DNA from 2 places in the Enterobacter pseudoroggenkampii genome. Region 2 is predicted to be linked to the other one. Evidence: predicted binding sites of a transcription regulator. Region 2 holds the regulator's gene; the other holds the start of a gene.
What was found. The regulator Fur, encoded in region 2, represses iron uptake genes when iron is present. The targets are predictions, from matches to a motif close to ATAATAATGAGAACNACTATCAA.
Positions count from the first base shown of each region.

Region 1: the regulator Fur is predicted to act here: its motif matches at 3,142-3,164, upstream of OTG14_RS12240 (Nramp family divalent metal transporter).

Region 1 is NZ_JAPMLV010000001.1:2,509,653-2,517,086, forward strand. Features, by position in the region: gene ipdC (indolepyruvate decarboxylase) at 1-166, opposite strand, end outside; gene mgrA (L-glyceraldehyde 3-phosphate reductase) at 354-1,352, shown strand; gene OTG14_RS12235 (DUF2502 domain-containing protein) at 1,480-1,830, shown strand; gene OTG14_RS12240 (Nramp family divalent metal transporter) at 1,864-3,102, opposite strand; gene OTG14_RS12245 (NupC/NupG family nucleoside CNT transporter) at 3,451-4,638, shown strand; gene OTG14_RS12250 (sensor domain-containing phosphodiesterase) at 4,684-6,873, opposite strand; tRNA gene OTG14_RS12255 (tRNA-Ala) at 7,089-7,164, opposite strand; tRNA gene OTG14_RS12260 (tRNA-Ala) at 7,206-7,281, opposite strand.
Region 2 is NZ_JAPMLV010000001.1:409,492-416,925, forward strand. Features, by position in the region: gene glnS (glutamine--tRNA ligase) at 1-94, shown strand, start outside; gene chiP (chitoporin ChiP) at 541-1,938, shown strand; gene chiQ (ChiQ/YbfN family lipoprotein) at 1,986-2,315, shown strand; gene fur (ferric iron uptake transcriptional regulator) at 2,412-2,858, opposite strand; gene fldA (flavodoxin FldA) at 3,149-3,679, opposite strand; gene ybfE (LexA regulated protein) at 3,835-4,122, opposite strand; gene ybfF (esterase) at 4,251-5,024, opposite strand; gene seqA (replication initiation negative regulator SeqA) at 5,208-5,756, shown strand; gene pgm (phosphoglucomutase (alpha-D-glucose-1,6-bisphosphate-dependent)) at 5,781-7,421, shown strand.

The DNA.
Region 1 (7,434 bases), 2.1 Mb from region 2:
AGGCGTTTAACTCGTTGGCACAGCCCACCCAACAGATATCCGGGCTGTCTATCACATGGTCGAGAAACTGCAGGTTATAGTCGCCCGGCACGCCAAACAGATGATCGGCTCCACAATCTGTAAGACGGTCCAGCAGGTAATCGGCGACGCAGTATGGGGTACGCATAAACAGGTATCCTTCTAATGTTTTGACCTCACCTTGAGTATTAAATAAGCGTGATGGCTGTCCAGAATTGGCGATAAGAAGACCATGGAAAGAATGCTTTACAAAAAAGGCTGCGCTATGCTGCTTTTTTTCACGTAGATGTAAACGCATACACTGATTTTTTACTTCAGCGCCAGAGGTTAAGAAAATGGGTTATCAGCCGGATAAAAATCGTTACGGGACAATGGAGTATCGCCGCTGCGGGCAAAGCGGGCTCAGGTTGCCCGCCATCTCGCTTGGGCTGTGGCATAACTTTGGTGACGCCACCCTTATCGAAAACAGCCGTCAACTTTTACAGCGTGCGTTCGATCTGGGCATTACGCATTTCGACCTTGCCAACAACTATGGCCCGCCGCCCGGATCCGCGGAACGTAATTTCGGCCGTATTTTGCAGGAGGATTTCCTGCCCTGGCGCGATGAGCTGATCGTCTCCACCAAAGCGGGTTATACCATGTGGGAGGGGCCTTACGGCGACTGGGGATCACGCAAATATCTGCTGGCAAGCCTCGATCAAAGCCTGAAGCGCATGGGGCTGGAGTATGTGGATATCTTCTATCATCACCGGCCAGATCCGGAAACGCCGCTGCAGGAAACCATGAAAGCGCTTGACCATGTGGTGCGCCAGGGAAAAGCCCTGTATGTCGGGTTATCCAACTACCCGGCGGTTCTGGCTCGCCAGGCGATTGATATCCTTAATGACCTCGGTACGCCCTGCCTGATCCACCAGCCGAAATACTCCCTCTTTGAACGTGCGCCGGAAGCGGGACTGCTGAACGTGCTGCAGGAAAAAGGGGTTGGCTGTATTCCCTTCTCGCCCCTGGCCGGCGGGCAACTGACCAACCGCTATCTGAACGGCATTCCGGCAGACTCACGCGCGGCAAGCGGCAGTAAGTTCCTTAACCCTGACCAGATAACCGAAGAGAAGCTGGAGAAGGTTAGAAAGCTGAATGCCATGGCGGAAGAGCGCGGCCAGAAGCTGTCCCAGATGGCGCTGGCCTGGGTATTACGCCATGAGAATGTGACGTCAGTACTGATTGGGGCAAGTAAAGCGGCGCAGATTGATGACGCCGTGGGCATGCTGGCAAACCGCCATTTCTCTGCGGAAGAACTGTCCCGTATAGAAGGCATTCTGAACAGCTCAAAATAGAACCACTTTTAGCAAAAAGTGCTCTCCCTCAGGAATTCGGAGTTGAGGCGATGAAACGAGGCTTTACCAACTCGTAAAATTGCGTTAACAGGCCCCACAAAGGCCCCGATCGTGAAGGAGAAAGAGTATGTTCAGGTCACTGATTCTTGCAGCGGTATTACTGGCTTCAGCCCCGCTGATCGCCACTGCGGGCGAAATCACCCTGTTGCCATCAGTAAAATTACAAATTGGCGATCGTGATGACTACGGCAGATACTGGGACGGTGGCTACTGGCGCGACCGTGACTACTGGAACCGTCACTATGAGTGGCGCGGAGACCGCTGGTGGAAACATGATAACGGCAGACACCGCGGCTGGTATAAAGACAGCGCCTACGAGCGTGGCTACCGTGAAGGGTGGAACGATCGTGATGACCGTCGCGGCGGCTGGGGTCGCGGCAAAGGTCACGGACATGGCCACCACGGTCATGACGACTAACAGCAAAAAGGAGCCTCACGGCTCCTTTTTCTTTTAGAGTCCCAACGCTGTGCCAATCAGCAGCCACAGGTTCAGCGCCACCACCACCACCACGATGGCCCACCCGGTCCGTTTCACCAGCGTTGAGTTGACCAGTTCACCCATCAGGTTTTTGTCGCTGGTAAAGATCAGCAGCGGCACCAGCGCCAGCGCGATACCAAAGCTCAGCAGCACCTGGCTCATGACCAGAATTCGCGTGGGGTCGAGCCCCATCAGAATCACAACAAATGACGGCAGCATGGTGACGGAGCGACGCACCCACAGCGGAATATGGAACCGGACAAACCCCTGCATCACCACCTGGCCTGCCAGCGTGCCCACCACCGTGGAAGAAAGACCGGCAGCCACCAGGCTAAGACCAAATATCGTGGCGGCAGCATGGCTCAGCAGCGGCTCCAGCGTGAGATACGCCTGGTCGAGATCGGCAATACCGGTGTGACCGTTAAAGTGGAAAGCGGCAGCTGCGGTAGCCATCATCGCCAGATTGACAAACCCGGCGATGGTCATGGCGATCGCCACGTCCCATTTGGTGGCGGAGTAACGCTCTTTGCGCGTCCCACCGTGGAGATGCTGCGTCAGCGAGGAGTGCAGGTAAATCACATGCGGCATGATGGTCGCCCCCAATACCCCGGCGGCCAGGAACACCGCTTCCGAGGTTGGCAGGCTTGGGATCGCCATCCCTTTAGCGAGCTGCGCCAGATTCGGCTGTGAGAAAATCAGCTCGACGATATAGGCCGCCGCGACAAACAGCAGCAGACCGCCAATGACCTTCTCCAGCGGCTTTTGACCCCGACGCTGTAGCATCAGGATCAGGAACGTGGCAATCCCGGTGAGTACCGCCCCCTGCAACAGCGACACGCCCAGAATCAGCTTAAAGCCGATCGCTGCGCCGATAAACTCAGCGAGGTCAGTGGCCATAGCGATGATTTCCGCCTGGATCCAGTAGAGCCAGACGGCCGGACGCGGATAATGGTCGCGAATTTGCTCCGCCAGGTTTTTGCCCGTGGCAATCCCCAGCTTTGCAGAGAGCATCTGAATCAGCATCGCCATCAGGTTAGCCCAGACGACCACCCACAGCAGCTTATAGCCGAAGCTGGCCCCGGCCTGAATATTGGTCGCAAAGTTACCTGGATCGATATAGCCAATGGCAGCGATGAACGCAGGTCCCATTAATGCGAACCGCAACTTGCGCGCGGCTCTGCCACTGCTACCCTCTACGCGACTGTTTGTCATTTCTGCCTCTGAAATATAGCCTTTGCTATGTTTAATGCTATCAAAATGAGAATGATTATCAAGTTCATTTGTGAAGTTTACAGTGATTTCTCTGATAGCTTTGAACGATAGACGGGCGGGTAAGTGGGGCGATCTAACAGAAACTGAAATCGCGCGCGCTTTTGTGAAGACTAGCACACAAACTTAACTTTTCACTCATTTACCTAACATAACAAAAATGTATTGTGGATCACTATTTTTGAGACTCGTCACAGGATGTAACTATAGTGTGTCCTCGATCTCGTTTTCTTTTCGCTTGTTACATAGAATGTGCACGAAAATTAAACCTGCCTCATATTTGGAGCAAATATGGACCGCGTCCTTCATTTTGTCCTGGCACTTGTTGTCGTTACTGCACTTGCATTGCTGGTCAGCACAGACCGCAAAAAAATTCGTATCCGTTATGTTGTCCAGCTGCTGGTCATTGAAGTTTTACTTGCGTGGTTCTTCCTGAACTCCAACGTAGGCCTCGGCTTCGTAAAAGGCTTCTCCGAAATGTTCGAAAAACTGCTCGGATTCGCCAATGAAGGGACCAACTTTGTCTTCGGTAAAATGAACGACGAAGGTCTGGCGTTCTTCTTCCTGAAGGTTCTCTGCCCAATCGTCTTCATCTCCGCACTGATCGGTATTCTGCAGCACATCCGCGTTCTGCCGTTCATTATTCGTGGAATTGGCTTCCTGTTATCCAAAGTGAACGGCATGGGCAAGCTGGAATCCTTTAACGCCGTCAGTTCCCTGATCCTCGGTCAGTCTGAGAACTTCATCGCGTATAAAGATATTCTCGGCAAAATGTCCCGCAACCGCATGTACACCATGGCAGCAACCGCAATGTCTACCGTTTCCATGTCTATCGTGGGCGCGTATATGACCATGCTGGAGCCAAAGTATGTTGTTGCGGCGTTGGTTCTGAACATGTTCAGCACCTTTATCGTTCTGTCGCTGATCAACCCGTACCGCGTTGACGCCAGCGAAGAGAACATCCAGATGTCAAACCTGCACGAAGGCCAGAGCTTCTTCGAAATGCTGGGTGAGTACATTCTGGCCGGTTTCAAAGTGGCGATTATCGTTGCCGCCATGCTGATCGGCTTCATTGCGCTGATTTCTGGCCTGAACGCCCTGTTCGCCGCGGTGCTGGGTATCTCCTTCCAGGGGATTCTGGGCTACATCTTCTACCCTGTTGCATGGGTGATGGGTGTTCCGGCTCACGAAGCGCTGCAGGTGGGCAGTATCATGGCAACCAAGCTGGTTTCTAACGAATTCGTTGCGATGATGGATCTGCAGAAAATTGCCAGCACGCTTTCTCCGCGCGCGGAGGGCATTCTGTCCGTGTTCCTGGTCTCCTTCGCTAACTTCTCGTCCATCGGGATTATCGCGGGTGCGATTAAAGGTCTGAACGAAGAACAGGGTAACGTGGTTTCTCGCTTTGGCCTGAAGCTGGTTTACGGCTCTACGCTGGTGAGCGTCCTGTCTGCTTCCATCGCGGCACTGGTACTGTAACGTTTACCGTTAAACAAAAAACCGGGAGCCTGGCTCCCGGTTTTTTTATGCCCGCAACTCTTCCAGCGGTTTGGGTTTACCTATCAGGTAGCCCTGCAGGTAATCCACGCCGAAGCGAAGCAGCATCTCCCGCTGCTCAGGTGTTTCTACATATTCCGCCACAACGCACAGCGATTTCGTCTTCGCCAGATTACACATCGACTGGACGATCATCGCATCCATATCGTCGGTACAAATGTCTTTAACAAAACAGCCGTCAATTTTAATGATATCTGCCTGCAGGCGTCTGAGACGCTCGTAGTTGGCGTAGCCAGTACCAAAATCATCAATGGCAATCCGGAAACCGTAATCCCGCAGCTGCTGAATATTGTGGATGCTGCAGCCAGAGTTTGAGAAGGCCTGCTCTTCGGTGATCTCAATCACGACGGCCTGCGGCGCAACGCCGTAGCGTTCAAAGAGCGCGCAAATCTCGTTCGCCACCTCTTTTTGCATCAGCGTGAGCGGCATCAGATTGACGGAAAAACGGGCGCCAGCCTGCGTTGCAGGGTGATCGCGCAGCCACACCAGTAATTTTTCCATGACGCACATATCAAACCGATGGCTGAGGTTGAACTGGGCAATCAGCGGAATAAAGCGGTCAGGGGTGAAGATCTCGCCCTCGCTCTCCATACGCGCCAGGATTTCGTAATACCCGCTCCCGTCCGCCTTCTGGATCGGTTGCGCGTATAAATGGAACTGCCCCGCCTCAAGGGCATGCTTAATTCGCGCCAGCATCAGGACACGCTCTGTCGTTTGGCCTGATGCCGCCTCAAGGCTATTCGTGAGCGCGAGAACGTTTTGCTCTCCGCAGGCCTGCTCTGCCAGCCAGCTCAGCTGTCCCAGCGTGTGATGCAGCTTTTCGCCGTTTTCGACCATTCCCCAGGACGCGCCAAATTCAATATCCAGCCCGGTGTTGTTCCAGAAAATCTTACGGCTGTTCAGCCGATCGACCATGTGCTGGAGACGCTCGGCGGTTCCCGGCCCCAGTAATACCAGCACCAGTTCGCTTCCCGGAAGCTGGAAGAGCGTCTCATCTTTCTGCAAAAGCGGCTGTAGCGACGTGGCGATCGTACGTTTGCAGTGGACCCGCATGATAATCCCGTAGTGGCGGCTCAAAAACTCCAGGTTATCCATACGCAGAATGCACACTTTGGCATCCGGATGAATCTCGAGGTAATCCTCCAGCGCACGAATATTGGGCAAACCGGTCAGCGGATCGGTCAGCGCCCTGCCCTGCCAGCCCCGTTTCAGCCACTCGCTGCGCTGGTAAATTCGTGACATGTAAAGCAGACAGATAGCAAAAGAGATAAGCACGGACAGGATAAAAGAGAGCGAATGGCCCGATTCCACTCCGTTAAGGAAGTTGTAGTTGTAGGTCAACAGCAGGAGCGCGGATGCCGCCCACAGCAGAGAGATAAGCGCATAGGTCAGGCGGCTTATCGCTAAGGTAAAAAGAATAAAAATCAGCGGCATCAAGTAGCCCGCAATGACCGGTGATTCAAAAGGACCACATAAAATGACGAGAATGAAGCCTAAAAGCGTCAGCCAGACAAAAATAAATAATAGATTCTTGTGATTAAACACGGGCTTCACGCTTCGCCGCCAGAAGGTCATGGCATAACGAGGATTAATTATCATTCTTAATGGGTAATAGAACATCATGGTAAAAATCAATGCCGCACATATCAGGCTTTGTATATCCACAACGTTATAAATTACCGTTCCTTCGCCGAAAAAGGTGGAAATAGTCACCGGAAAATCAAACAAATAGCCTGCCATATACATCGACAGTTTAATACCTAATGGCACAATAAAACCGAGCCAGAATATACGTAGCCCGATGTTCTTGTTAGGGATGCTGTGACGCCAGCGCTTGCCCAGCATGAGGCGCAGCAGGCCGCACGCCGCGAACAGCGCAAAGGTCTGACAGAACAGTAAAACTGAATATTGTAGCGGTGCTAAATTAACATAAAATAAATTAGTGACAGTAAAACCTAACACAATGGGAAGAATTGCCCTGCGCCCAAATAGCAGAATTACTGCCAGCATCACGCTTAGCGGTAGCCATGCTAAATAAACGTCGTGACCATTAACCATTGCGCGGGGGGAGAGATAACGGGAGACAGGTACCGCAATCAGACAAAGTGTCAGGGCAATTATAAATATCTTTACATTATTGTACGTTTTTCTATTCATTAAGCTGATGAGTATATTATCCGTTCGAATCATTGACCGGGTGGATAATAGGTTTATTAATTGCACGAATCAAGTTCAAGTCTATTTATAGACTGCTTTATTGATGTCGATTGAGGTGAGGTACGAGAATACCTTCTTTTTGATAACAAAATACGGGAGAGTGTGTTACAAACACATAAAAAAAACCCTCGTCTTTTGACGAGGGTTTACAATTTTGGTGGAGCTAAGCGGGATCGAACCGCTGACCTCTTGCATGCCATGCAAGCGCTCTCCCAGCTGAGCTATAGCCCCACATGTTACTTTACTAACCGCACTCTGTTGGGTTCAGAGTTTGGTGGAGCTAAGCGGGATCGAACCGCTGACCTCTTGCATGCCATGCAAGCGCTCTCCCAGCTGAGCTATAGCCCCATCGTAAAGCTGTCATGTTGACGGGCGGCATAATATGAATTCCGCTGCGGAGTGTCAACGGCAAAATCAATTCAAGCCATTCAATCGCCGAAAAATCATGCAAATGAATCACTTTGCGAGCCTGCTCGCAGTCAGGAGTTAAGCCTGTCACGT
Region 2 (7,434 bases):
CTTCTGCCTGGACAGTCGTTACAGCACCGCGGAAAAACCAGTATTTAACCGTACTGTAGGTCTGCGTGATACCTGGACGAAGATCGGCGAATAATATTGCTGCTCTGGTCAATGAGAGACAAACGCCGCACTGTGCGGCGTTTTTTTATATAACGATCAGGGTATTAAGCCAGGGCCTAAAGAGGTGTCATGAAAATATCAGGTCAATGAGGTGCTACTTATTTTTTAAAAAAAAGTTTGTGCCATTGCGAAAATCAAAAATGTTACATAAAAGGAAAGAGATACCACGTCTACCCACTGAAATACCTGATAATTCCCCATCATTCCTCGCCTTCCCGTAAATGTTACAAAGCACTACCAATTATGTGCACTTCGTCATAATCCTGACTTTTGTCCGCTAAAAAGCATTGATAATTCGCGTCGCGAAAAATAACCTAAAGACGGTAGTTAATTCGAGGGTATTTAAAACTACCCCTGACCATTTGGTCTTTTTTATTTACGCCGTTTCAGGCGTTTTAATTCGTCAAAGAGGAATAATCTATGCGTACGTTCAGTGGCAAACGTAGTGCGCTGGCGCTGGCTATTGCCGGTGTGACAGCAATGTCGGGACTTGTGATTGCGCCAGAGGCAAAAGCAGCGGGTTTCATCGAAGATTCTACCCTCACGGGCGGTATTTATTACTGGCAGCGTGAGCGTGACCGTAAAGACGTCACTGAAGATAAATACAAAACCAACCTTTCTCACTCCACCTGGAACGCCAACCTGGACTTCCAGTCAGGCTATGCCGCGGATATGTTCGGTCTGGATATTGCTGCGTTTACCGCGATTGAAATGGCGGAAAACGGCGACAGCGGCCACCCGAACGAAATCGCCTTCTCCTCCAGCAACAAAGCCTATGATGAAGACTGGTCCGGGGATAAGAGCGGTATAAGCCTTTACAAAGCCGCGGCGAAATTTAAATACGGTCCGGTATGGGCGCGCGGCGGTTATATTCAGCCAACTGGCCAGACTCTGTTAGCGCCACACTGGAGCTTTATGCCGGGTACCTATCAGGGTGCGGAAGCGGGGGCTAACTTTGACTACGGTGATGCGGGTGCGTTGAGCTTCTCCTATATGTGGACCAACGAGTACAAAGCGCCTTGGCACATCGAGATGGACAAGTTCTACCAGAACGATAAAAAAACCAAAGTCGATTACCTGCACTCGCTGGGCGCGAAATACGACTTCAAAAACGATCTGGTGCTTGAAGCGGCATTTGGTCAGGCACAAGGCTATATCGATCAGTACTTTGCCAAGGCCAGCTATAAGTTTGATGTCGCGGGTAGCCCGCTGAGTACCAGCTACCAGTTCTACGGTACGCGCGATAAAGTCAGTAACGGTGGGGTCAATGACATTTATGACGGCACCGCGTGGCTGCAGGCACTCACCTTCGGCTACAAGGTTGGTCAGGTTGATTTGCGTCTGGAAGGCACATGGGTGAAGGCGGAAGGGCAGCAGGGCTACTTCCTGCAGCGTATGACTCCGACCTACGCCTCCTCCAACGGCCGTCTTGATATCTGGTGGGATAACCGCTCAGACTTCAACGCCGACGGCGAGAAAGCGGTCTTCTTCGGTGCAATGTACGACCTGAAAAACTGGAACCTGCCTGGCTGGGCGGTGGGCGCTTCTTACGCTTACGCCTGGGACGCAAAACCTGCCGATATGGCAACACCGGACGCATACTACGATCCCAACTATCGCCTGAAAGAGTCTTCCTACAGCCTGGATGCAATCTATACCCTGCAGGATGGCCGCGCGAAAGGCACGATGTTCAAACTGCACTTCACCCAGTATGACAACCACTCCGATATCCCGAGCTATGCGGGCGGTTACGGCAACATCTTCCAGGATGAACGTGACGTGAAATTCATGGTTATCGCCCCATTCACCATCTTCTGATAAACGCACTGGCGGGCTGAGTCCCGCCGGTATGGAGACTGTATATGATGAAAAAAATCGTAGTCGTCGCGTTGCTGGCATCAGGGCTGGTGGCGTGTGCGCAGACTCAGGCACCAAAAGAGGACTCCCGCCTGAAGGAGGCATATAGCGCCTGCATTAATACTGCGGAAGGTTCGCCGGAAAAAATTGAAGCCTGTCAGAGCGTGCTAAACGTGCTGAAGAAAGAGAAAGCGCATGAGCAGTTCGCGACGCAGGAAAATGTCCGCGTAATGGATTACCAGGCCTGTATCCAGGCGCGTAAAACCGGTAACGATCAGGAAGTGGCGAAGCGTTGCGACCAGATTTGGAAAGAAATTCGAAGCAATAACAGTAAGTAACTCGCTGTTATCATGCCCGGTGGCGCTGCGCCACCGGGCATTTTTTTAGGCAAAAAAAAGCCAACCTTACGGCTGGCTCAGAGTATGAACACTTGTTTATTTCGCGTCGTGCGCGTGGTCGTCTTCGCGGCAATCGCCTTCAGCACAATGACCGTAAAGGTACAGGCTGTGGTTGGTCAGGCGGATGCCATGACGCGCGGCGATTTCACGCTGGCGTGATTCGATGGAATCATCGCTGAATTCAATGACCTTGCCGCAATCGAGGCAGATCAGGTGATCGTGGTGCTGCTGCTGGGTCAGTTCGAAAACAGATTTACCGCCTTCGAAATTATGACGGGTAACAATGCCCGCGTCATCAAACTGGTTCAGCACGCGATAGACGGTAGCCAGCCCAATCTCTTCACCCATGTCGATAAGACGTTTATAAAGGTCTTCCGCACTGACATGGTGATTGTCTGGACCCTGAAGCACTTCAAGGATTTTTAACCGAGGAAGCGTAACTTTCAGGCCAGCCTTCTTTAATGCGGTATTGTTGTCAGTCATGCGGAATCTGTCCTGTTGCTAAACGATTCACTTCTGTAGGAAGTGACAGAAAATGCACCTGGGATAATGCGTCTCATTATAGAACTGCCATGGCTAAATGAAAACTGCAAGTCTCAGGCAAAATATGCTTATAAAAATGGGGTATCACCAACAAACTTGCTCAATGGAAAACCACATTTTATCAGGGAGACATTGTACAGGTCTGGGCGAAAAAGTTAAAAGATTGTAGCGATTAATTTAATCGGTTTGACCTGGGGCATGGGCGCAACCGCAGTTGCGCCGCGAAATAATCAGGCGTTCAGAATATCGTCCAGGTGCAGTTCTTCACGGATCTGCTTCACCCACTTCTCAACACGCTCGGCGGTCAGTTCTGGCTGACGGTCTTCGTCGATGGCCAGACCCACGAAGTGATCGTCATCGGCCAGGCCTTTAGACGCTTCGAAGTGGTAACCGGCGGTCGGCCAGTGGCCTACAATAACCGCGCCATTCGGCTCAATGATGTCGCGGATGGTGCCCAGCGCGTCACAGAAGTATTCGGCGTAGTCTTCCTGATCGCCACAGCCAAACAGGGCGACCAGCTTACCGTTGAAGTCGACTTCTTCCAGCGTCGGGAAGAAATCATCCCAGTCGCACTGGGCTTCACCGTAGTACCAGGTTGGGATACCCAGCAGCAAAATGTCATAGCCTTCCAGATCTTCTTTGCTGCTCTTGGCGATGTCATGCACATCAGCAACGTCTTTACCGAGCTGTTTTTGAATGTTTTTTGCGATATTTTCGGTATTGCCGGTATCACTGCCAAAGAAAATGCCGATGATTGCCATGAGTAAAATAACCTCTTGAAACTTAATAGTATGGTGGCGCAATTCGGCCACGGATAAGGGCAATAATAGCAGAACTGGCAACCCTGCGGAAACAGCTATCGCGCAGGACTGCACTCTGTGCTACATGAAAAGGGCGATAAAGGGGATTTTCAGACTTATGCCTGGCCGCGTAACGTTTCAAGCTGAGCGATCAACATCTCTTCAATGAGTTCACTGCGGCTGATATTTCGCGCGTCGGCCAGCTCGTTCAGCGCATCGACGGCGTCGGCGTTAAGCTTCAGTTCGACACGCTTAAGCCCACGATTTTTATCGCGTTTAAGCTGGTTGCGTTTATTGATACGCAGCTGTTCATCGCGCGAAAGCGGATTCGTCTTGGGTCGTCCCGGGCGACGCTCATTCGCGAACAGATCTAGTGTCGTACGGTCCGTTTGTTCTTTGGCCATGATTCTGAGACTTCGGGGGAAACACGCCGCCCTGCTAATGCCCGGGCGATAAGCGCGCCATCATACATCACCAAAAACGGCACGCCAACGACTGGACGCCTGCAGCCTTCCAGTCGCTCTCTTTTTAATCAATTTGCAGTATCAGCAAGATAGCGGCGAATGGCGCGCAGCACGGCGTCAGGTTTTTCCGCATGCACCCAGTGCCCGGCACCGGCAATAACGTGGGCGCGAGCCTGCGGGAACTGGGCCAGCAGCGTGTCGCGGTACGCGTCGGTTACGTAAGGTGAGTTTCCGCCGCGAATAAAGAGGGTAGGGTGCGGCCAGGCGGGGACGGTTTTCCAGCCCACGATGTTGTTGTACTGGTCCCAGAGCACCGGCACGTTAAAACGCCATTGCCCGTCAACAAACGACTTCAGCAGGAACTGCACGACGCCTTCTTCATCAAGATGCTCACGCATGACGGCAGCCGCCTGTTGGCGTGTCGCGACACCCGCTTCTGTGACCGCATTAATGGCGGCAAAAATCTCGTCGTGACGACGGACGTCATAATCCACGGGCGCGACGTCAATTACCACCAGGCCGCTAATACGGTCCGGGGCCAGTGCCGTCAGGGCCATCACCGCTTTACCACCCATTGAATGCCCGATCAGCGTTACCTTCTGCAGGCTATGTGCGTCCAGCGTATCCAGCAGATCCTGCGCCATCGCCGCGTAGGTCATCTCGTCGGAACGCCCGGAAAGACCGTGATTGCGCATATCGACCTGTAAAATATCGTGGTCGGTAACCAGATCGCGTGCCAGCACGCCCAGGTTATCCAGGCTGCCAAAAAGCCCGTGAACCAGTACGATGGGAGAATTATTGTTCGGCGATTGTGCAGTTTGCGCTCGGGTATTCAATTTCATGGCAAAGTTCTTTTTTTACGTATGTCAGGTTAGGGTATCATGTTGACCATTCTGCCGCCCGGCTGCAAGGTTCCAGTTTAATCTGACTTTTGCCGCCAACCTGGTTTGACGCTATCCGCTGTTGGGATTTGACCTTATAATCCCAATGACTTGTATTCAGATAAGATATCGCACTGGATTAAGATGAAAACAATCGAAGTTGATGACGAACTCTATCAGTATATTGCCAGCCAGACGCGGCATATCGGGGAGAGCGCGTCCGACATTTTACGGCGCATGCTTAAAATTTCCGCCGCTTCACAGCCTGCTACCCCAGTCACCAAAGATGTCGTGTCTCAGCCGAGCGTTGTTGCACAAGCAAAACCTGCCGTGACGCCGGCAAAAGATAAAGTGCGCGCGATGCGCGAGCTGCTGCTCTCCGATGAATATGCGGAACAGAAAAAGGCGGTTAACCGCTTTATGCTGGTGCTGTCTACACTTTATTCACTGGATAACAAAGCGTTTGCTGAAGCGACCGAGTCGCTGCACGGTCGTACTCGCGTCTATTTCGCGGGCGACGAGCAGACGCTGCTGCAAAATGGCAATCAAACCAAACCCAAACATGTTCCTGGCACCCCGTACTGGGTGATCACCAATACCAATACGGACCGCAAGTGCAGCATGATTGAACACATCATGCAGTCCATGCAGTTCCCGGCGGAATTGATTGAAAAGGTTTGCGGTACAATTTAACCCTTGCATCAGAAGGACCCGGTAATGGCAAATCACAGCCGTGCAGGCCAACCTGCACAACAAAGCGATTTGATTAACGTCGCTCAGCTGACCGCGCAGTATTACGTGCTGAAGCCGGTCGTGGGCAACGCAGAACACGCAGTGAAGTTTGGTACATCTGGTCACCGCGGCAGCGCGGCGCGCCACAGCTTTAACGAACCGCACATTCTGGCCATTGCTCAGGCCATTGCGGAAGAGCGCGCTAAAAACGGCGTTACCGGTCCGTGCTACGTGGGGAAAGATACCCATGCCCTGTCTGAACCGGCGTTCATCTCTGTTGTGGAAGTGCTGGCTGCAAACGGCGTCGATGTCATTGTTCAGGAGAACAATGGCTTCACCCCAACGCCTGCGGTCTCTAACGCTATCCTGGTACACAACAAAAAAGGTGGCGCGCTGGCTGACGGTATCGTTATCACGCCATCCCACAACCCGCCGGAAGACGGTGGCATCAAATACAACCCGCCTAACGGTGGCCCGGCCGACACCAACGTCACCAAAGTGGTGGAAGATCGTGCGAACGCGTTGCTGGCTGACGGCCTGAAAGGCGTGAAGCGCATCTCTCTGGATGCGGCCATGGCGTCCGGCCGCGTGAAAGAGCAGGATCTGGTTCAGCCGTTCGTGGAAGGGCTGGCGGATATCGTCGATATGGCGGCCATTCAGAAAGCTGGCCTGAAGCTGGGCGTGGATCCGTTGGGCGGCTCCGGTATCGAATACTGGAAGCGTATCGCCGAGCATTACAATCTGGATCTGACCATCGTGAACGATCACGTCGATCAGACCTTCCGTTTTATGCACCTGGATAAAGACGGCGCGATCCGTATGGACTGCTCTTCCGAGTGCGCAATGGCGGGCCTGCTGGCGCTGCGTGATAAATTCGATCTGGCGTTTGCTAACGACCCGGATTATGACCGTCACGGTATCGTCACCCCTGCCGGGCTGATGAACCCGAACCACTATCTGGCGGTTGCGATTAACTACCTGTTCCAGCACCGTCCGCAGTGGGGCAAAGAGGTGGCCGTCGGTAAAACGCTGGTTTCCTCGGCGATGATCGACCGCGTGGTCGAGGCGCTGGGCCGCAAGCTGGTGGAAGTGCCGGTGGGCTTCAAATGGTTCGTTGACGGTCTGCACGACGGCAGCTTTGGTTTCGGTGGTGAAGAGAGCGCGGGGGCCTCTTTCCTGCGTTTCGACGGCACGCCATGGTCAACCGATAAAGACGGCATCATCATGTGCCTGCTGGCGGCGGAAATCACCGCGGTCACCGGTAAAAACCCGCAGGAACATTACAATGATCTGGCGGCACGCTTTGGTGCACCAAGCTATAACCGTATTCAGGCTAGCGCGACGTCAGCTCAGAAAGCGGCCCTGTCCAAACTCTCTCCGGAGATGGTCAGCGCAAGCACCCTGGCAGGTGACCCGATCACCGCGCGTCTGACGGCGGCACCGGGCAACGGTGCCTCCATTGGTGGGCTGAAAGTGATGACCGAAAACGGCTGGTTCGCCGCGCGTCCATCCGGTACGGAAGATGCGTATAAAATCTATTGCGAAAGCTTCCTCGGCGCTGAGCACCGTCAGCAGATTGAGAAAGAAGCGGTAGAGATTGTCAGCGAAGTGCTAAAAAACGCGTAAGTGCGGTTTGTGT